Salinivibrio kushneri: one gene and its partner. The protein of the gene in region 1 interacts with the protein of each later gene in a pairwise test. Links are inferred from orthologs where the notes say so. Each region holds a gene or a part of one and is shown on either strand. Other genes may lie near its edges.

The links.
Region 2: the proteins of recR (region 1) and recO interact in binary tests that used the Escherichia coli proteins (3 or more experiments, as listed by UniProt). The link is inferred for Salinivibrio kushneri from one-to-one orthologs.

The regions. Positions count from the first base shown.
Region 1 is NZ_CP114588.1:900,328-911,930, forward strand. The notes cover bases 8,363-11,331. They hold recR (recombination mediator RecR), read left to right. Parts: upstream 8,363-9,527; coding sequence 9,528-10,136; downstream 10,137-11,331. Other genes in these bases: dnaX (DNA polymerase III subunit gamma/tau), read left to right, coding at 8,363-9,170; N8M53_RS04465 (YbaB/EbfC family nucleoid-associated protein), read left to right, coding at 9,195-9,524; htpG (molecular chaperone HtpG), read left to right, coding at 10,408-11,331. Also shown: N8M53_RS04425 (sulfite exporter TauE/SafE family protein), read right to left, coding at 1-581; ATP-dependent DNA helicase DinG, read right to left, coding at 596-2,668; N8M53_RS04435 (porin), read left to right, coding at 3,207-4,169; N8M53_RS04440 (DUF2057 domain-containing protein), read left to right, coding at 4,258-4,905; N8M53_RS04445 (DksA protein), read right to left, coding at 5,039-5,422; N8M53_RS04450 (YbaN family protein), read left to right, coding at 5,846-6,253; apt (adenine phosphoribosyltransferase), read left to right, coding at 6,291-6,836; more of dnaX, read left to right, coding at 6,894-8,362; more of htpG, read left to right, coding at 11,332-11,603. UniProt on the Escherichia coli protein: May play a role in DNA repair. It seems to be involved in an RecBC-independent recombinational process of DNA repair. It may act with RecF and RecO.
Region 2 is NZ_CP114588.1:515,785-527,131, forward strand. What follows is about bases 8,635-11,347. They hold recO (DNA repair protein RecO), read left to right. Parts: upstream 8,635-9,499; coding sequence 9,500-10,195; downstream 10,196-11,347. Other genes in these bases: era (GTPase Era), read left to right, coding at 8,635-9,456; pdxJ (pyridoxine 5'-phosphate synthase), read left to right, coding at 10,198-10,929; acpS (holo-ACP synthase), read left to right, coding at 10,930-11,310. In the rest of the region: N8M53_RS02550 (methyl-accepting chemotaxis protein), read left to right, coding at 1-331; nadB (L-aspartate oxidase), read right to left, coding at 412-2,028; RNA polymerase sigma factor RpoE, read left to right, coding at 2,361-2,942; N8M53_RS02565 (RseA family anti-sigma factor), read left to right, coding at 2,975-3,607; sigma-E factor regulatory protein RseB, read left to right, coding at 3,604-4,587; N8M53_RS02575 (SoxR reducing system RseC family protein), read left to right, coding at 4,584-5,081; lepA (translation elongation factor 4), read left to right, coding at 5,160-6,956; lepB (signal peptidase I), read left to right, coding at 6,971-7,867; rnc (ribonuclease III), read left to right, coding at 7,880-8,551; more of era, read left to right, coding at 8,551-8,634. UniProt on the Escherichia coli protein: Involved in DNA repair and RecF pathway recombination.

The DNA of each region.
Region 1 (11,603 bases):
GTGAAGTTACTGGTAAAGTTCATCGCCTTTGCCAACCCAGAGGATAGCAAGATATTCATCCGATAGAGCGACATGGTCGACACGGTCCAAAACGCACCGGTTCCTGGACCTGCCACCCCGTCGTAAAAGCCAAGAGATAAACCCTGACTCCATTGTTTTATCGGCAATTTGGGGCAACGTGTGGGTAGTTGGTTGTTATCCCCCTTTGGGTGTGGGTGCCAGATGGTATACACCGCGGCCACCAATACCACGATCGGTATCGCTTTTTCGAGCCACTCGGTGCTCAAAACGTCCACCAGCAGGGTGCCGGCCGTGGCGCCAATTAAGGTGCCCCAAAATGCATGTTGCCAAAACAAGGGAGAAAATAGGCGCTTTTTATAGTAGGTGAAGGCAGCGGTGCTCGACGCAAAGGTCGCGGCCAGCTTATTAGTCCCCAAGGCAACATGCGGCGGCAGGCCGAGTGATAATAGAGCAGGCACAGTGAGCATGCCGCCGCCGCCAGCGACCGCATCAATAAATCCAGCGACAAAAGCAGTCAGCCCCAGAATAACTAAAGTAGAGAGGTCAATCAGTTCCAGCATGTTAACTCGTCAGTTTAAGGTTCGATCACGCGTTTAAAGGGTGGTAGCGAGTCGAGTAAGGATTGGCCATATCTACGGGTGATAATGCGCCGGTCAAGAAGCACTACTTTACCAGAATCCTCTTCTTTGCGCAGTAGTCGCCCCACTGATTGCACCAGCTTTTTACTTGCTTCTGGCACGGCAATTTGTAAAAACGGGTTGCCACCACAGCGCTCGATATATTCAGCGTGCGCTTCTTCAACCGGCGAGGTTGGCACCGCAAAGGGGATCTTAGTAATAATGAGGTTGGTCAATAAGTTACCCGGTAAATCTAAGCCTTCGGAAAAGCTGCCAGTGCCAAAAATGATGCTGGTTTTATCATCATTAACGGCTTGTTGATGCGCTTTGAGTAACGCGGTACGCGACTGGCTACCTTGGCAAAGCAATTGCCAGCCCCGTTGCTTGCAAGTGCTTTCAATTGCTTGTGTCACTTGTTTCATTTGCCAGTAGGAGGCAAAGAGCACCAAAGAGGCACGTTCACCTTCTAGGTGTTCAAGTATTTTCTCGTTTAATGCATCTGTAAAGGCACTGGCTTGGGGCTCACAAGGCATCGTCGGGATCACCAAGCGCGCTTTATTGGCGTAATCAAACGGTGAGGGTAAGGCTAGATAACGCGAGCCATCGGTTTCGCTCAAACCAACCTGACGGCAGAAATAGCTGAACCGATTTAGAGCACGCAAAGTGGCGGAAAAAAGGCCCACTCCGGCTGCGCGAGACCAGAGCATTTGGTCTAGGCGCCAACCGACTTCCAAAGGAGAGACATGCACCCAAAGATCGCCTTCGCGCTCGCGACACGCCTGCAACCAACGCGCCAAAGGGGCACCTTTGTTCGAATTAGGCTGGGCCATCAAGGTCCATACTTTTTCCAGGTTCTCTAACCGTTGCAGGAAAAAAGCCGTTTCCGCGAGTGCCGGATCAGCCAGTTTTGCCGAAATGTCATTTTCTTTCAGACGCTCATTGATCAAATCATGAATTTTCCCCAATGCTTGATGGGCTTTTTTACTCGCGGTTTTGAGTTGTTCACTGGGCGAGATAAGCGCATCGGGGAGCTCGCCATCGGCAAAGCGGTAGCAACCATCATCGTTGAGCGGCAATTGACTGAGCTGTTGCTTCACGTCGCGTAAGCCTGGGATTAAGGTTTGAATCGCGTCTAGCAAGCTATCGACAAACCGATGTGCACGCTTAATATCAGCGGTATTCCCCAACTTGGTCGTCGCTTGATTGAGCTTTTCTAACCAGCTGATCACACCCAACAGGCTGGCACTGGCGGCAGAAAAGTCTCGCGCGACAGTGGGCAAGTGGTGTGCCTCGTCAATCATATACAGGCATTGTTCTGGCTCGGGCAAGATCACCCCGCCACCGAGCTCTAAATCGGCCAGCAGTAGGCTATGGTTCACCACCACTACATCCGCTTTATCCATCGCTTCGCGTGCTTTAGCAAACGGGCAACCACGGTGGGCGGGCAAACCAGCGTGACAAGTGTGCTTATCAGAGGCGATAGCCTGCCAAAGATGATCAGCAATGGGCTTTGGCCAACTGTCTCTGTCACCATCCCACTTGCCCCGACTCAGTGCAGCGTAGAGATCGTTGAGTAACAATTGTTCGCTGCGCTTGGGTTTTTGGGTAAATAGCGCGCCTTGAATGCTTTCCGTATCCGCGACCGCGCTTAGCTTATGTATACAGCAATAGCGTTTGCGACCCTTGGCCAAGATAAAATCAAACGGCTTTGGGCAAATGCGATGAAAAAACGGGATATCTTTATTGGCAAGCTGCTCTTGCAACGCCACTGTCGCGGTGGAAATCACCACTTTTTTATTGTTGTTGAGTGCAAATGGGATCGCTCCCATCAGATAGGCCATCGACTTACCGACCCCAGTACCTGCTTCTGCCACTAATAATCGGCGTTTAGGCTCGTAATCACCGGCCAGGGTTTTCGCGAGCTCTGCCACCAAATAGTTCTGAGCTTTACGGGGAATAAAGTGGGGAAGTTGATCTTGTAGCGTTTGGTAGCACGCGCGAATGTCTGATTTTACGGCAGGGCTGAGCATCAACAGGTCCGAGTTGCAAAGGTTGGCGGCCAGTATAACACGAGGCAAAAACGTGAAAACGATCGCGAACTGCAAGATTTCCTTACAGATATGAGATCCTGGTCACGAATTTAATTTGAACCATTCTTCGCTATCTTGCTGATCTGCCGTTTGATTAACAAAACGCCTGATTTAAGCCACTGATTAGTTTTTTATTCTAAAAACTGTTTTTTAAAGTGACGTTTTTGGTGTTTTATGTTGTTAGTGTTTGTTGTTTATTTTCATCAAAAGGACAGGTGATCGCGAGATAAACTGTGATCTCAGTTCAACAAATATCACTATATTGTTGTTTTTAAGCGGTTTTTGTCTAGATTGTAATGCGCTTCCAGTGAGTTGACAGAACTACAAATGTTCTGCACGATTAGCCACGAAGTTTCAGTGAACTGGCATTTTGTTCTTCGCAGCGTTTTTGCTGCTGGTAATAGAATGACAGTCACCATAAAACAGAGTTCCAAGAAGGAACTCATAATGACTAAATAGAAAAGGCAGTGGATTAACCATGAAAAAGACTATTCTAGCAATGGCAGTACCAGCTCTGCTGGCTGCTGGCTCAGCATCAGCAAGCATCAACCTGTATGACGCAGAAGGCGTTAAAGTAGACGCGTCTGGTGCAGCCGAAGTGCAATACTTCCAAGCTATCGGTGAAAACAAAGATGGCGAGTGGCGCCTAGATGACGGTGACTTCGCTGTTAACACCGAAGTTGCTGTTTCTGAAGACTTGGCTGCAATCGGTCACTTCGCATTTAAATTCGAAGACAGCACCACTAAAAACGATGAGCTTTACGTTGGTTTCAAAGGCAGTGACTGGGGTACGCTTACTTTCGGTCGTCAACTGCTGATCAACGATGACATGGGCATCACCAAAGACTACGAGTTGTCATCAGCTTCTAACGGTACTCTTCGCACTGAAGGTGACCAAGTTGCTAAATACGTTTACGACAACGGTACATTCTACGCAGGCCTATCTACGCTGCAAAACAGCGATGGTGAAGAGTCAACCGACGAGTACAAAATCTACGACGGCCGTCTTGGCTATCGTGTAGCTGATGTCGACATGCGTGTGTACTACTATTATGCGGATGACGCAGGTGTGAACGGAGACGGCGACGACTTCGTCTATGCTTCGAAAGGTGATGTAGAGAACTACAACTTTGAAGTTGAGTATGCTGGCATCGAAAACGTAAGTCTTGCCGCTGCCTATGGTGTTAATACTGTTGACACTGGCTCAAGCGACGAAGAAGCTGATTTCTTCTCTGTAGCTGCTGATTACACGCACGGTAAAACAACTTATGCTATCGGTGTTGACAACAAAGACGTTGACAGCGGTGATGACGTAACAGGTTATTACGCGAACGTAACTTATGCACTGCACAACAATGCAAAAGTATACGCAGAAGTTGGTGACAACGACGCTGATAACAACGATTGGGGTTATGTAGCAGGTATGGAAGTTAAGTTCTAATTGAGCTTATACCATCACTGCTAAACGTAGCACTGATTACAAAAGCCGCCTTAGGGCGGCTTTTTTATTATCACGATTTGGAGAAAAAATGAGAAAAGTAGTAGGCATGGGCTTGGTGCTCAGCACTCTTATAGCAGCGAGTGTGGTTAATGCGGCAGAAATTACCTCAGCACGTAATATTGAATTTGTGGTGGTTGATGGCAAGGAAATCAGTTTTGAAAACTGGGCACCGCAGCAGACGATTGAGCTAGATAACGGTACCCACCAATTAGTGATGCGCTTTGACGGAGAAGTAAAGAGAGGGAGCCAAAAGGTGATCTATACCTCTCGCCCGTATCTGTTTGAACTAGAGGTCGATGGGCGTAATGCTACTATCAATATTGACTCGAAATTGCGGGTAAAAAGCCAAGCCACCAGTTATTTTGACGGCACCCCGCAATGGCAAGCCGAGTTCGACAATGGTGATGTGATGCCTTTAGACGCTGTCGAGTTAAAAGGTGATGGGTTTGCCGCCTATGCAGACATGGAAGCGCTGGTGGCGGAGTATAACCGTGAGAATGGCATCATTATCGACCAAGGTGAGAGCAAGAACCTCAACGATGTATTGGTTGAGGTGGACGATCAAGGCCAAGCCTCAATTAAGGGTGACGCTTTGTCGCAGTTGAAGCTTTGGTACACCAAAGCCAGTGATCAAGAGCGTAAGTCGTTCCGTCGTTGGATTATTGACCAAGATTAATTGCCTAGTGTGATGGGTGGTCGTTAGTACCACGCGCTTGACAGCTTTAAACCGTCAATAAAAAACGCGCCCAGCTGATGCTGGGCGCGTTCCGTTTAAGCCACGATGAGACAAGCGAAAGTCAACCTCGCGATCACACGGTTTTACGTGCTCCTGCTGTGGCTCGGCGAGTGGCTGGATCGTGATGATAATAATTCGACGCACGACACTGCGGGCAGCGCTGCTCGGCGGCGTCTTTAATTAAATCATCCAGTGGAATCTCACTTTCACAATCGGCACACAAGCCATAAATCTCCAAATCCATGGCACATAAAGCCGCATCGACTTTTTCTAAACGTTCACCGAGGCATCGGATGGCACCAGGTACCCCTTGGCTCTCTTTAATCAGATCCGAAATGGTGAGGTTTTCGCAATGCTTGTCCCAGTCTTCACGCAATCGCGTGGTTAATGTTGCTACCAGTTCAGTGCGCTCGCGGTTAAGCTCACGCCCAAGCTGGGCAAGGGTTGTCGTATCCATGGTCAGTTCGCTTGATTGGCTAAAATGACTTTTATCATGACCCAGTTGCACAAGTTGTTACCCTGATGTAAATCAAGGATCCAGCTAAAACCTTACAAAGAGTCCGTTTTTAGCGGTGCTCACCTGAGCTATAGTAGCCGCTCACTGTTGTTATGCTGTTGTGAGTGAAGTAACAAAATGGAACACGATTTTAAAGAGCCTTATAACGTTAAGTATTTCATCGGCTTTCTGCTGGTCTTACTGATCCCGACCTTACCTGCCAGCCTCACGTGGCTTGGCATTATTTTTGGCGGCTAATCACCGCCTTATTCACTCACCGCGCCGCATTCCTTATTCGCCATCCTGTACCTGTCTTAACTCTGCCACTACACTAGTGAGAGTGAAAGAGAGCCACGAAAGCTCAACAAAAGGTCATTGGTTACTATGCAGCAAGCACCGACAGCCGCTTGGCGTTGGTTATGGAACGGATTAGGGTGGTTATGGGTCGCGCTGGGTGCGGCAGGGGCTTTTTTGCCTGTACTCCCTACCACGCCATTTTTGCTGCTCGCCAGTGGCTGCTTTATGCGTGGCTCTCCCCGCATCGCTAACTGGCTCCACGCCCATCCCACGTTTGGACCCATACTGACCGATTGGTACCAAAAGCGCGCAATTAGTCGCAAAGTTAAGCGGCGCGCGACGGTCATGATTGTGGCAAGTTTCAGTTTCTCCATTTATATCGTCGGTGCAATGTGGCTTAAAGGGCTACTCGTCATGTGTTTAATTGTGCTCTTGTGCTGGTTTCTCCGCCTACCTGAAACGGAATCTGTTGCTGGCTCGGCCGAAAATTCATAACATTGCTGTTTGCGTTTTTTATCGGCGAGAATTGGCCATGAGCATCGACAGCTTGAATGTCATCAAACAAAGTATTCAAACCATCCCAGATTATCCCAAGCCTGGCATCTTATTTCGCGATGTGACCAGCTTGATGGAAGACCCAGTTGCGTACCAAGCGACGATTGATGCCTTGGTAGCACAATACCGTGATCATGGGTTTACCAAGGTGATTGGCACTGAATCGCGCGGCTTTCTATTTGGTGCGCCACTGGCGCTGGCGTTAGGGCTGCCATTTGTGCCGGTTCGCAAACCTGGCAAATTACCACGCGCGGTGATCAGCGAGAACTATCAGCTGGAATACGGCGAAGATACCTTAGAAATTCACCGTGATGCGATCGACGAGGGCGATAAAGTGCTCGTCATTGACGATCTGCTGGCGACAGGTGGCACCATAGAAGCCACCGTGAAGCTGGTGCGCCGTTTAGGCGGTACCGTAGAACACGCCGGCTTTGTGATAAGCTTGCCGGATATCGGCGGTGAAGAAAAACTGGCCGCGCTTGGGATCAGTGTTTATAGCTTGTGCGAGTTTGCAGGCCATTAATGCCAGGCTATATGCAGGGTCCCGCGTTAGCAATAAGCATACAGGAAGCGAATTGACATGAGTTACCAAGTCCTCGCTCGCAAGTGGCGACCCCATAATTTTGAGTCTGTTGCTGGTCAAAGTCACGTGCTGACGGCCTTGGCCAATGCATTGGATCATGACCGCTTGCACCACGCATACTTGTTCAGTGGTACTCGCGGTGTGGGTAAAACCACCATTGCACGTATTTTTGCCAAAGGGCTTAATTGTGAACAGGGCGTGTCGTCATCGCCTTGTGGTCAGTGTTCAACCTGTCGTGAAATTGATGAGGGCCGGTACGTTGATTTGTTAGAAATTGATGCCGCTTCTCGTACCAAGGTAGAAGACACGCGAGAGTTGCTCGACAACGTTCAATACAAGCCAGCACGTGGCCGCTATAAAGTGTACCTCATTGATGAGGTACACATGCTGTCACGCCACAGTTTCAATGCATTGCTAAAAACGTTAGAAGAGCCGCCTGAGTACGTAAAGTTTTTATTGGCGACCACGGATCCACAAAAGCTACCGGTTACCATTTTATCGCGTTGCCTGCAATTTCATTTAAAGCACTTTGACGCCAGCCAGATTCAGACGCAGCTAGAGCATATCCTTGGTCAAGAAGGGGTCGAGGCAGAATCACGTGCTTTAATGCTATTGTCACGGGCTGCGGAAGGCAGTATGCGCGATGCCTTGAGCTTAACCGATCAGGCGATTGCGCTCGGTAATGGACAAATTAGCACCCAAGCAGTGGCAGAGATGCTAGGGACCCTGAGTACCGATAACGCACTCTTACTCCTTGAAGCCTTGGCGAACCATGATGCGGTCGAGTTGATGAACATGCTGGCGCAAATTGCGCACGTCGGGGTGGAATGGGATGGCTTACTCAAAGAGTTAGCCAGTCAGCTTCACCATGTCGCGTTGGCCCAAGCACTGCCTCAGACACATGATGATGACAGTGGGGAGCAAGCACGGATTCACGCCTTGGCCTCGCGACTTTCGCCACAAGATGTGCAGCTGTGTTATCAAATGGCACTGCAAGGGCGACAAGACCTGCCTTATGCCCCTGATGGGCGGGCCGGTCTAGAAATGGTCTTGCTGCGTATGTTGGCGTTTCAGCCGGTCAAAACCGTGCCGTATGAACCGGCTACTATATCAGTGCCGGCAAGCGATCCCGCTTCTGAGTCAAAGCAGCCGGTAAAAAAAGATCCCTCGCAAGCACTGAACGCGTTGAAAGCGCAGGTCTCATCGGCCAATGTGGCGCCGCCAAACCAAGGGCCTTCAGACCATGCGCCCCAGGGGCATGAGGCACAACAGAGGCCCATGGGCGATACTCCGATGGATAAGAGCCAGTACACGCTGGAAAGTCGCCAAGATATCAATGACACACATGCGCCAGCGCCTCAGCAGCCGATGGCAAAGACTGGCACGGAGGTGCCTAGCGCAGATGCATCTGGTAGTGGGGCTCGTGAAGCGAGTGTCGCCGAGCAGAGCCAACCGGTGGCCGATGATTCGGTGCCTGATCCAGCGACACCCCCCGCGAGTCAGTCATCGGCCTCTTCGCCTGCCTCTAGCCTTATTCAGGCGCGTAATCAGTTGCGTAGTCGTATGAAGCGTCAAGTTGATCAAACGGGGAGCAGTGTAAAAAAGGCGGGACGGACACCGGCCAAGACTGATGCGTTATCTGTGCTCGATCGCGTAGCGACAGCGGCAGAGAGTGCATCGCCTGTGTCCGCCCCGGTGCACCAATCGGGCAATTCGACGTCAGCACCAAAGCAAACATCGCATGGAAGTGAGGTATCGTCAGAGCCTTATCAATGGCGCCCTACCCAGCCCGTGCAACAATCGCCTGAGGTTGCACCAACCCTGACACCTAAGTCGATAAAGCAGGCGTTAGAGCATGAAAAAACGGCTGCTATGCGTGACAAACTGGTGCAGGAAACCAATGCGCAAGATCCTTGGTGTGCGCTGGCAGACAGCTTAGAGGTGGAGCGGTTGGTCAAGCAAATGGCGCTCAATGCGGCGATGTCGCAGCAAGGTGAGCAAGTACAGCTTATCTTGCGCCCAGATCAATCGCACCTTAATACCGAAAAAGCCCAGCAGCAATTGACTCAGGCCTTGACGACAGCGCTAGGCGCCCCCATAACCTTGGAGGTGCAGCTCGGGGAAGCGGGAATCACACCTTTAGAGCGGCGCGAGCAGCTCTATCAACAAAAATTAGCGCAGGCGACACACAGCCTGCATAATGATCCGAATGTGACTTTTATTCTTCAACGCTTTGCGGCGGAGTTAGAAGAAGACAGCATTCGACCAATTTAAGACACCTAACCAAGAGAGAGAATTATGTTTGGTAAAGGCGGCATGGGTAACATGATGAAGCAGGCGCAGCAAATGCAGGAGCGCATGCAGAAAGTACAAGAAGAAATTGCCAGCATGGAAGTGACGGGCGAAGCGGGCGCAGGCATGGTGAAAGTCACCATGACAGGCAGCCACAGCATCCGTCGTGTCGACATCGACGATAGCCTGATGGAAGATGATAAAGACATGCTGGAAGACTTGATTGCGGCTGCATTCAACGATGCTGCCCGTCGTGTTGAGGAGCAACAAAAAGAGAAAATGGCAGAAGTGACAGGTGGTATGCAGTTACCACCAGGCATGAAAATGCCATTTTAATCTATGCGCACCAGCCAGTTACTTGAACAACTGATGGACTCGCTGCGTTGCTTGCCAGGCGTTGGCCCTAAATCAGCGCAGCGGATGGCCTACCACCTATTGCAGAGAAACCGCCAAGGTGGACTGGCTCTCGCGCAAGCGTTGAGCACGGCAATGACAGACATTGGCCACTGCAGCCAATGTCGAACCTTTACCGAGCAAGACGTGTGCGCGATTTGCGATAACCCGAAACGCCAAGAAACCGGGTTGATTTGTGTAGTTGAAAGCCCAGCAGATATTGCGGCCGTCGAGGCTACCGGCCAGTACTCTGGGCGGTACTTTGTCTTGATGGGGCATTTGTCCCCCCTTGATGGCATTGGCCCGGCAGACATTGGCCTTGATGTGTTGGAAAAGCGTTTGCAACACGAACCGATTCAAGAGCTTATCTTAGCGACTAACCCGACGGTGGAAGGCGAGGCCACGGCGCAATACATCGCTGAACTTTGCCAAGAGCACCAAGTGGGTGCCAGCCGAATTGCGCATGGCGTGCCAATGGGAGGCGAGCTTGAACTGGTCGATGGCACCACGCTGTCTCACTCAATTATCGGCCGCCAGCAGTTAAAGTATCGCTAAATTGTTTGACGAGCCCTCAACGGTGGGTGAACCTCCTTACTCGGCGATACAGCGCCAACAGCGTGATTGACCCTCAAAAGCCTAGCCTCTGGTTAGGCTTTTCTTTTTCTATTGCCTATCGCTTTAATACTAACTGGCTTTTATTTGACCACCTAGGCCTTGAAAGCGTGTAACAGGATCCCTATATCCAAAAGAACTGAATACGAATTCATTGTAACGTGGGCATCGAGCCCACGTCGCCATTAATCCTCATAGTGTTAGGTAGATTGACATGAGCGTGAAAACCCCAGAAAAACATCAGTTTGGTTCAGATACGTCCAAGTTACTGCAGTTGATGATCCACTCTCTCTACTCAAACAAAGAGATTTTCCTGCGAGAGCTAGTGTCAAACGCGTCAGATGCCGCTGATAAGCTGCGTTTTAAAGCGTTGTCCGCCCCTGAGCTTTATGAAAATGACGGTGACCTGCGCGTTCGCCTTTCCTTTGATAGTGACGCCGGTACGTTGACTGTCTCAGACAATGGTATTGGTATGAGCCGTGATGATGTCATCGCCAACCTCGGTACCATTGCCAAATCGGGCACAGAAGAGTTTCTTAAACAGCTTAACGAAGATCAAAGCAAAGACTCGAACCTGATTGGTCAGTTCGGGGTCGGCTTTTACTCTGCCTTTATTGTGGCTGACAAGGTAACTGTACGCACTCGTGCGGCGGGTCTTGCTGCCAACGAGGCAGTGCAGTGGGAGTCAACCGGTGAAGGTGAGTATACCCTAGAGCCTATCAGCAAATCTGACCGTGGCACTGAGATTACGCTGCACCTTAAAGACGACGAGAAAGAGTTCCTCAATGATTGGCGCCTACGTGAGGTGATCGGTAAATACTCCGACCATATCGGTATTCCGGTAGAAATGTGGACGCAAGAGAAAGACGAGGAAGGTAATGAGACGGGCGAAGGTAAGTGGGAGCAAGTCAACAAAGCGCAAGCGCTTTGGACTCGCGCTAAGTCCGATATCTCGGCAGACGAATACAAAGAGTTCTATAAGCATGTGTCGCATGACTTTGCCGAACCGCTGACGTGGAGCCACAACCGTGTAGAGGGTAAAAACGACTACACCAGCTTGCTGTATATCCCGTCAAAAGCCCCTTGGGATCTTTACAACCGCGAGCACAAACATGGGCTGAAACTCTATGTACAACGCGTCTTTATCATGGATGATGCGTCACAGTTCATGCCAAGCTACTTGCGCTTTGTCCGTGGTTTGATTGACTCTAACGATTTACCGCTTAACGTTTCGCGTGAAATTCTGCAAGACAACAAGATCACGCAGTCACTGCGCGGTGCGTGCACCAAGCGTGTGCTGTCGATGTTAGAAAAGCTGGCTAAAAACGATGCGGAGAAGTATCAGACGTTTTGGCGTGAATTTGGCTTGGTGATGAAAGAAGGGCCGGCGGAAGATTTCAGCAATAAAGA
Region 2 (11,347 bases), 380 kb from region 1 along the record:
GTTGCAAGAGCAAACCCAGTCGGTGTCCGAACGCATGGAGCAAAGCCGAGAAGATGGTGAAACATCCGTGGGTAAGGTAGAGGCGGCTTCGCAAGAGCTGTCGCAAATCATGGAAGATATGCAGAATATCATGGATATGAGCACCCACATTGCTACCGCAATAGAGCAGCAGAGCTCGGTGGCGAAGGAAGTCAATCAGAACGTGCACAACATTCAAGATATCGCGCAAAACAGCACGGAACGAGCGAACCAAAATCGCGAAGCGGCACACAAGGTGGCTGAAGAAGCGGCGCACCTTGAGCGTGCGGTGAGAGAGTTTAAAAGCGAATAAGCGCGATAATGTCCAGTAAAAAGGCCAGCCTTATGAGGCTGGCCTTCTTCATTCAGGGCCGAAGGAGTAGTCAAAACCCGCTAACAGGGCTGATCCGGGGTTAATATGGTAGGGCCGGATTGCTCGTTAGGCTCTGGGTAATCAATGGTGTAGTGCAGCCCACGACTTTCTTTTCGTTGCATCGCGCAGCGAACCATTAACTCCGCCACTTGTAGCAAGTTACGTAATTCCAATAGGTTATTTGAGACCCGGAAATTGGCGTAGTATTCGTGTGTTTCTTGCTTAAGTAATTCGATGCGGCGCAACGCGCGTTCTAACCGTTTGGTCGAACGGACAATGCCCATGTAATCCCACATAAAAAGACGTAACTCATGCCAGTTATGCTGGATCACCACTTCTTCATCGGAACAAATCACCTGGCTTTCATCCCATGGCGGCAGGGCAGTATGAGGCTCGATATGATCTGAGTGCGCTTGAATATGTTCCGCAGCTGACCATGCATACACCACGCACTCCAGCAGCGAGTTAGATGCCATACGGTTGGCGCCATGTAAGCCGGTGTAGCTCACTTCCCCAATCGCGTATAAGCCGGGTAAGTCTGTGGTGCCGTTTTTATCCACCATCACGCCACCGCACGTGTAGTGGGCGGCAGGGACAATAGGGATCGCTTCTTTGGTCAGATCGATGCCGTATTGCTTGAGCTTTTCGTAGATGGTTGGAAAATGTTTGATCACAAACTCTGGATCTTTGTGGCTGATGTCGAGATACATACAGTCAGCGCCAAGGCGCTTCATCTCGTAGTCAATCGCGCGGGCCACCACATCACGAGGGGCAAGCTCGCCACGTGAGTCGAAGTCTGACATAAACCGCGAGCCATCTGGGCGTTTAAGGTGCGCGCCTTCACCGCGCAACGCTTCAGTGAGCAAAAAGTTGCGCGCATCAGGGTGATAGAGGCAAGTTGGGTGAAACTGGTTAAATTCCAGGTTGGCGACGCGACAGCCTGCTCGCCATGCCATGGCGATGCCATCACCGGATGATACATCTGGATTGGACGTATATTGGTACACTTTGGATGCGCCGCCTGTCGCAAGCACCACATAGTTAGTGCGCACAGTTTCAACCACTTCTTGGTTTCGGTTCCAGATGTAAGCCCCAAGCACGTGGTTAGCGCCACCTAAGCCAACTTTTTTACGGGTGATAATATCTAGCGCATTGTGCCGTTCGAGCAAGGTGATATTTGGGTGCTGACGGACATTGTCTTGCAGAGAGTTTTGCACGGCCATGCCTGTGGCATCTGCAGTATGCAAAATGCGTCGGTGACTATGACCACCCTCTCGGGTGAGGTGATAACGTGGGGTGTCATCATCGCTGTCTTCTTGATCGAACGGGACACCGCCATCGATTAACCATTGCACACAATCTTTCGCGTTGCGGGCAATAAAATCGACCACGTTTGTATCACAGATACCTGCGCCGGCAATTTGGGTATCTTCGACATGAGACTCGACCGAGTCTTGCTCGTCAAACACCGCGGCAATACCGCCCTGTGCGTAAAGCGTTGCCCCTTCGCTGAGCGGGCCTTTGCTTAATACAATCACCTTGTGGGTTGGCGCTAAGCGAAGCGCCAATGATAAGCCAGCGGCACCACTGCCGATGACTAACACGTCACATTGATGTTCTTGGGTTGTGGTCGTCATGATCCCTAATCCTCTTTCTGCGCCCCCAATGTTACACCAATTTGACGCTGCCGCGCGCGGTAAGATCAAATCCAAGTCGGCTTGGGTGAAAGTTTGCAACCATGGTACGGTTCGGGCGACAATGCCCCCAGCCAAAGACGTTCCCTTTGGCCATTCCGTCACAGTAATGTGATTTAACACATAATAAAACCAACATGGTGAGGAACTTTTCGCCGAGCAGGCTATCGAAACGTGTGCGAAAGCTCGCAAGCGGGTTTAACCGCGCTCTGACAACGTCGGGCCTAGAATTTCGATAATCGGGCGGAAAGATCAACCAAGGAGTAAACGCTCGAATGGGCGAGCAGCTAACCGACCAGGTTCTAATAGAACGTGTACAGAATGGTGACAAGCAAGCTTTCAATCTGTTAGTCGTCAAATATCAGAATAAGGTATGTAACCTTATCGCCCGCTATGTAGGCACACACAGCGGTGATATTCCGGATATTGCGCAAGAGGCGTTTATTAAAGCCTATCGTGCACTGCCGGGGTTTCGTGGCGAAAGTGCGTTTTATACTTGGCTGTATCGCATTGCAGTGAATACCGCGAAGAACCATTTGGTGGCGCAAGGACGACGACCGCCAGGCAGTGATATTGATGCCGACGAAGCAGAAAATTACGAAAGTGGGGGTTCTTTAAAAGAAATATCGAACCCTGAAAACTTGATGTTGTCAGATGAATTGAGACAGGTGGTGTTTTCGACGATAGAAACACTGCCCGACGACTTAAGAACCGCAATTACCTTACGTGAGCTCGATGGGCTCAGCTATGAGGAAATTGCACAGGTAATGGATTGTCCAGTCGGTACGGTGCGGTCGCGTATTTTCCGAGCGCGTGAAGCGGTTGAAAAACGCATCCGACCACTGATGAAACGGTAACGAGTTTTACTGGCTGCATGACGGTGACTTGAATGACGGATAGAGAAAAAATTTCAGCGTTGTTGGATGGCGAATTAGTGGATACCTCAGTGATCCACGACATTGAGCGAGATGATAACGCACAACAGACTTGGAGTGATTTTAGCACCATTCGCGATGTGATGCGTGGTGATGCTCCTAGCTCGTTGCAATGGAACATTGCCGATTCTGTGGCGTCCGCGCTGGAAGCAGAACCTGCTTATCATGGTGATCACCTTGATAGTAATGTGCTACCGATGCACGAGGCGCAACCGCGTCCGGAAAAAGCGCGTCGTCACTTACCAGGGTGGCTGCAACAGCTGACGCAAGTAAGCGTCGCTGCCTGTGTCTCGCTGGCAGTGATTGTCGGTGTGCAGCAGTATAACCAGTCTGAATCGAGCTCGCCGGTGGCCAGTACCCAAACCCAACCACCAGTACTCGAAACCATTCCTTTTGCCGGTGCTGCTGAACCCGTGAGTTTGAGCCGTAATGATTTGCGTGCCACGCCCTCGGAGGCAGAACTGATGGAGCAGCGTCGTCGCGTCAATGCAATGCTCAAAGACTATGAATTGCAGCTGCGCTTGAATAAGGATAGGCTGTCTGATCATCAGACTATGGCACCGTCGACAAGCAGTAATAAACAATGAAAAAAATTCTGATCGGTGCGCTTGCGCTGGTCAGTTTGATGTCAGCGCAAGCCTCGGCCGAACCCTCTGCCGAGGCTTTGTTACATCAAATGGATACCGCAAGCGATACCCTAGATTACGAAGTGTCCTACATCTTGGTAGGTAAAAACAGCCTCGAGCCGCTTCGCTTTCGTCATGCCCAAGTTGGGGAGCATGCCTACGGTCACCTCATGTATCTTAGTGGCCCGCCTCGTGAAGTGATTCGTCGTGGCGGTGAGATCAGCTACTTTGAACCCGGTTACGACCCCTTCACCATTGCCAGTGATCATATGGTGGCACCTTTGCCCACCCTGATTCAGGCCGATATCGATGTACTGGCTAACCACTATGACTTTGTATCGATGGGACATGCGCGTGAAGCGGGGATGGATTGCCAAGTGGTGCGCATTACCCCGAAAGACGGGGAGCGCTATTCGTACGTACTATGGCTAGATGAGAACAGCAAGTTGCCTGTCAGGGCGGATTTGCTCGACCGTGACGGCGACCCACTAGAGCAATATCGCGCCTTGTCGTTAGTGGTTTCACCGCAAATCAGTGCCTCGATGCAAAAGCTGGCGGAGCTTAGCTTGCCGCCGGTACTGACCTTGCCTCAGGCGACGAAGCGATCAGCGCTTGACTGGAAGGTGACTGGGCTGCCTGATGGGTTTGAGCCAGTGTATAGCAATCGCCACCGCTTAATGATGACCAAGCGAGCAGTCGAGAGTCAGATGTTTAGTGACGGTTTGTTCAGTTTTTCGGTGTATCTTGCCAAAGCCGATGATGTCTCGGTTCGCCAGCAAATTGTTCGTCAAGGTCGACGTACACTGCATAGCGTGACCAGTGGCAACGCAGAAATCACCGTTGTCGGCGATATTCCGCCTGAGACAGCCAAACGGGTGGCGGAGTCTGTTCGTATTACTGCTATGCCTGCGAGTCAGTCAAAACAGAAGGTCGAACCATGATCAAAGCATTGGCAGAAGTCACCGGTTACCAAGATGGTTGGTTGTCATTGGCCTGTCAGCAACAAACCAGTTGCGGCAGCTGCCAGTCACAAAGCCAATGCGGTACTGGTATTGTGTCCAAAGCGCTTCCTGGTAAGGTTAAACATCTTAAAGTACGTGCCCCAAAACCCTTACCGGCCGGGACCTTAGTTGAAATCGGCTTGGGGGAGGCGACGTTATTACGTTCCGCCTTATTGGTCTACATGGTGCCTTTGGTGATGATGCTAACAGGGGCACTGCTCGGGCAATTTTTATTCGCCACGCTTGCCGGCAGCGGTGAGGGTGGCGTCATCGCGCTCAGCCTGGGGCTGGGGGCGGTTGGCGTGGGCCTTGCACGTTACCTCGCTCCGCGCATCGGTACCCAAGATCAGCAGCAGCCCCAACTGTTACGCGTGATGGGGGAGCCGGTCTCAGATTTGTCAGTCATAAATACCACACAGCAGGATAGCGACTAGCCACTATTTTCGGTAGAATCCCGCTCACTTGATCTTAGGATCCCATTCTTATTGATAACGAGTAAGTCACACCAACACATGAAGCATATTCGTAACTTTTCGATCATCGCCCATATTGACCACGGTAAGTCGACGCTTTCTGACCGACTGATTCAAGTATGTGGCGGCCTAACTGACCGGGAAATGGCAGATCAAGTTCTTGATTCAATGGATCTGGAACGTGAACGCGGTATCACCATCAAAGCACAAAGTGTGACACTGAACTACAAAGCCAAAGACGGCGATGTGTATCAGCTCAACTTCATCGATACGCCAGGGCACGTTGACTTCTCGTATGAGGTGTCACGCTCGCTCAAGGCGTGTGAAGGTGCTTTGCTGGTGGTCGATGCAGGACAAGGGGTTGAAGCACAGACGCTGGCCAACTGCTACACCGCCATTGATATGGACCTAGAAGTAGTGCCTGTTCTGAATAAAATTGACTTGCCGGCTGCTGATCCTGATCGCGTGGCGCAAGAAATTGAGGACATTGTCGGTATTGAGGCCATTGACGCCACCCGCTGCTCGGCGAAAACCGGCATCGGCGTTGATGATGTCCTTGAAGATATTGTACGCCAGATCCCGCCACCTGAAGGCGATCCTGAGGCGCCAACCCAAGCACTGATTATCGACTCTTGGTTTGATAAATACCTCGGCGTGGTGTCTTTGGTGCGCATCCGTGAAGGCTCGCTGAAAAAAGGCGACAAAGTGAAAATCATGAGCACGGGCCAGGAATGGAACGTGGACAGCATTGGCATCTTCACGCCTAAGCGTAAAGAGCTTAATGGCCTGCAAACCGGTGAAGTTGGCTGGGTGATCTGTGGGATCAAAGATATCCTCGGCGCACCAGTGGGCGATACCATCACCCATGCTAAAAATGGCTGTGAAAAACGCATTGAAGGTTTCCAGCAAGTGAAGCCGCAAGTATATGCAGGGCTTTTCCCAATTTCATCGGATGATTACGAAAGCTTCCGTGATGCCTTGGATAAGCTGAGCCTCAACGATGCTTCTTTGTTCTTTGAGCCGGAAAGCTCGGCGGCACTGGGCTTTGGTTTCCGTTGTGGTTTCCTTGGCATGCTGCACATGGAAATCATCCAAGAGCGGTTGGAGCGCGAGTATAACCTCGATCTTATCACCACGGCTCCGACTGTGGTGTACGAGGTGACTCAAAATGATGGCGAGGTCATTTACGTCGACAGCCCATCCAAACTGCCACCTATCAATGATATAGAAACCATTGGTGAACCGATCTCGCGCTGTAATATTTTGGTGCCGAGTGAATTTGTCGGTAACGTCATTTCACTGTGTGTCGAAAAGCGTGGTGTGCAGGTCGATATGGTCTATCACGGCAACCAAGTGGCGCTGACCTATGACATTCCGATGGCTGAAGTGGTCCTCGACTTCTTTGACCGGATTAAATCGACCTCACGTGGTTACGCATCGTTAGATTATAACTTCGAGCGCTATGAAGTGTCTGATATGGTGCGAGTGGATATCCTCCTAAACGGTGAACGCGTCGATGCGTTGGCGATCATCACTCACCGTGCTCACGCCCAGCCGCGTGGTCGCGAGTTGGTGGAAAAAATGAAAGAGTTTATTCCTCGCCAACAGTTCGATATTGCTATCCAAGCCTCGATTGGCAACCATATTATTGCCCGTTCGACGGTGAAACAGCTACGCAAAAACGTGACCGCGAAGTGTTACGGTGGTGACGTGAGCCGTAAGAAGAAACTTCTGCAAAAGCAAAAAGAAGGTAAAAAGCGAATGAAGCAGGTCGGTAATGTCGAACTGCCGCAAGAAGCCTTTTTGGCCATTTTGCACGTGGGCAAAGATAAATAACGACGGATTCCATTATGGCCAATACGTTTTCTTTGATTTTAGTGCTGGTGACCTTGGTCACCGGCATTGTTTGGGCGTTAGATAAATACCGTTGGGCACCGCGCCGCCGCCAAGCGGCAGGGGAAACCCTCAAGGTGTCAGCGCGTGAACTGGATGCCGAGCAAGTGGCAAAAGTGGCGCCTCAACCGAGTTGGGTTGAAAATATGGCGTCTATTTTTCCAGTGATCGCGGTGGTACTGGTACTGCGCTCGTTTATTTATGAGCCGTTTCAAATTCCATCTGGGTCGATGATGCCCACCTTACTGGTAGGGGATTTTATCTTGGTGGAAAAGTTTGCCTATGGCTTACGTGATCCGGCTTTTCATACTGAAATTGTCGAAACCGGCAAACCAGAGCGCGGTGATATTGTGGTGTTTAAATATCCGCCTCAACCCAATATCGATTACATTAAGCGCACGGTCGGGCTGCCCGGTGATACCGTGGTGTATGAAGACAAGCGCCTGTGTATTCAGCCGAAGGGTGAATCCCAGTGCCAGCCAGTGCCGATTGATGACATCCAGCCAAGCGAGTTTGTTCAAGCGGGTATTAACTTGGTACAAGCGCAGGAGCAACTGGGTGAACAACCTCACCAGATCCTTGTCCACCCGAAAAAACGTGACCGCGTGAGTGCATACCAGCCACGTCCAGGCGTCAACCGCTGGGTCGTGCCAGACGGGCACTATTTTATGATGGGTGACAACCGTGATAACAGCGCAGATAGCCGCTTTTGGGGCTTTGTCCCTGAGCGTAATCTAGTGGGTAAAGCCGTTGCTATCTGGGTCAGCTTTGAATTTGAGCGCCCCAGTGATAGCTGGCTACCGTCGTGGGTACCGACAGGCATTCGCTTTAACCGTATTGGTGGAATTGATTAATTCTGGACTATGATGACAAAACTAACAGATAAGTTGCAGCGTGATATCGGCTACCAATTTAGCAACGCTGCGTTACTCGAATTGGCGTTAACGCACCGCAGTGCCAATGGCACCCATAATGAGCGTCTCGAATTTCTGGGCGACTCGATTTTGAGCTTTGTGATTGCCGAGGATCTTTACCACCGTTTTCCGAAAGTGGATGAAGGCGACATGAGCCGAATGCGTGCCACCTTGGTGCGTGGTAACACCTTGGCGGAGATCGGACGTGAGTTTTCTCTGGGCGAAGTGATGCGCCTTGGCCCAGGAGAACTTAAAAGTGGCGGGTTTCGTCGTGACTCGATTCTCGCTGACGCCGTGGAAGCCTTGATTGGCGCGATCTTTTTGGACAGTGATATCAACCGAGTGCAGGAGATCATCCTGCAGTGGTATCAACACCGCCTCGAGACCATTGAGCCTGGCGCGAGTCAAAAAGATCCGAAAACCCGATTGCAAGAACACCTGCAGGGTAAGCGCAAACCCTTGCCGTCCTATACGGTGATGAAAGTGCGTGGTGAGGCACACAACCAAGAATTTACCGTAGAGTGCCAAGTATCAGGACTGGAGTGTTCTGTGATAGGAAAAGGTAGCAGCCGTCGCAAGGCAGAGCAAGCGGCTGCAGAACTCGCATTACAGAAGTTAACATAATGACTGATACACAGCGCTGTGGCTTTATTGCCATTGTAGGCCGTCCGAACGTCGGCAAATCAACATTACTGAACCGCTTAGTGGGGCAAAAGCTGTCGATCACTTCGCGGAAACCGCAGACCACACGTCACCGCATTATGGGGGTCGATACCCGTGATAACTATCAAGCGGTATACGTGGATACCCCAGGGCTGCACATCGAAGAAAAGCGCGCGATCAACCGATTGATGAACCGTGCGGCGAACAGCTCATTAACCGATGTCGAACTGGTGTTATTTTTGGTCGATGGCACCCATTGGACCAAAGACGATGAGATGGTGCTCAACAAGTTAGCGCGCTCTGGTCTGCCAACGGTGTTGTTGGTCAATAAAGTCGATAATGTGAAAGAGAAAACCGAGCTTTTTCCACACCTTCAAACCTTGTCGGAAAAGATGGAGTTTGTTGACGTGATCCCGGTGTCCGCGAAACATGGCACCAATATCGATGTGGTTGAACAGAAGGTGCGCGACGCGTTACCGGAAAGTGAGTTTTACTTCCCTGAAGAGTACGTCACAGACCGCTCTCAGCGCTTTATGGCCTCTGAAATTATCCGCGAAAAGCTGATGCGCTTTACCGGTGAGGAGCTGCCTTACTCGGTCACCGTCGAAATTGAGCGCTTTGACTACAACCCAGAAACGGACGGCTTTCATATCAATGGTTTGATCTTGGTGGAGCGCAATGGCCAAAAGAAAATGGTCATTGGTAAAGGCGGCGAAAAGATCAAGCGCATTGGCCGTGAAGCGCGTCTAGACATGGAAGAGCTGTATGAGCGCAAGGTTTACCTTGAGCTTTGGGTAAAAGTGAAGTCAGGTTGGGCCGATGATGAACGCGCGCTACGCAGCCTCGGTTACATCGACGATCTCTAAGTAACCCACTGATTCAGGTGCCCATGCCAGGAGGAGAGAGTGAGTGGACGGGTTTCAACGTGGCTTTGTATTGCATACGCGCCCTTACAGTGAATCCAGTCTGCTGTTAGACATTTTTTCTGAGCATGAGGGTCGCGTTACTCTGCTTGCCAAAGGGGCGCGGCGGCCACGCTCGGCGATACGAGGTGCATTGCAGCCCTTTACCCCATTACTGCTCAAATGGGGCGGACGTGGTGAGCTGCGCACTTTACGCAGTGCCGAAGCCACAGGCCTCGCCTTGCCGCTATCAGGCAATGCCTTGTATTCCGGCTTCTATCTCAATGAGCTGGTGATGCGCGTACTGGAGCCTCACACGCCGTACCCTGCGCTATTTCATGACTATGTGACCGCACTGACCCAGCTGGCTCGCTACAGTAACCCTGAGCCAGCCCTGCGTTGTTTTGAACTCGCGTTGTTAGAAGCCTTGGGCTATGGCGTTGATTTTCTTCATTGTGCTGGCAGCGGTGACCCGATTAACGATAACATGACGTACTTATATCGCGAGCAGCAAGGCTTTGTGGCATCGATTATGAAAAGCCAACACCGGCAATTTACGGGGGCTGACCTGCGGGCGTTGGCGACACGCCATTTTGAAACCGTCGAACAGCTACGTGCCGCCAAGCGTTTTACTCGCATGGCGCTCAAGCCTTATCTTGGCCCCAAGCCGCTCAAAAGCAGAGAATTGTTTAGAAGGAAATAATCATGGATAAAATCTACTTGGGTGTGAACATTGACCACATCGCAACCGTGCGTAATGCGCGTGGCACTGCGTATCCGGATCCGGTTCATGCGGCTGAGTTGGCAGAGCGTGCAGGCGCGGCAGGGATCACGGTTCACTTGCGTGAAGATCGCCGCCATATCACTGATCGTGATGTTCGTTTGCTCAAAGAAACCTTGCAAACTCGGATGAATTTGGAAATGGCAGTGACCGATGAAATGGTCGACATTGCCTTGGAGACCCAGCCAGAGTTTGTTTGCTTGGTGCCTGAAAAGCGTGAAGAGCTGACCACCGAAGGTGGGCTCGATGTTGCGGGACAGCTGGATAAAGTGAAAGCGGCCACGCAAAAGCTGACTGACGCAGGGATTAAAGTGTCTTTATTTATCGATGCCGATCGCACGCAAATTGAAGCTGCTCATCAGTGCGGTGCACCGTTTATTGAACTTCACACCGGGCATTACGCCGATGCCGCCAATGACAATGATCGCCAAGCCGAGCTTAAGAAAATTTCCGCGGCGGCCAGTTATGCGGTTGATTTGGGGATCAAAGTGAATGCCGGTCACGGTTTAACCTACCACAACGTTACCCCGATAGCGGCGATGCCAGAAATGCATGAACTGAACATTGGCCACGCGATTATTGGCCGAGCGATGTTCGATGGCTTGCAAAAAGCGGTCGCGGACATGAAAGCCATTATGGAAGCGGCGCGTCGATAAATGGCGATCGCAGGGATTGGCACAGACATTGTGGAAATAGCGCGCGTGGAAAAAGCGCTCGCGCGTCAACCGCGGTTTGCGGCCAGGATCCTTACCGAGACAGAGCAAACCAATCTGGCATGCCATAAGATGCCCGGCCGTTTTCTGGCTAAGCGCTTTGCGGCCAAAGAAGCTGCTGCTAAGGCGCTGGGCACTGGCATTGCTAATGGCGTGACGTTTCACGATTTTACTATTACCAATCAGGCCTCGGGCCAGCCTACATTGCGCTTATCGGGGCGCGCGGCGGAACTGGCGCATGCGCGAGGCATCGCACATTGCTGGCTGACGCTATCCGATGAAAAAGCGTATGCTATTGCCCATGTGGTGCTGGAAACCGCGTAACCACAACGTTAGCGAGATGCTTTACGCGGTGTGGCGA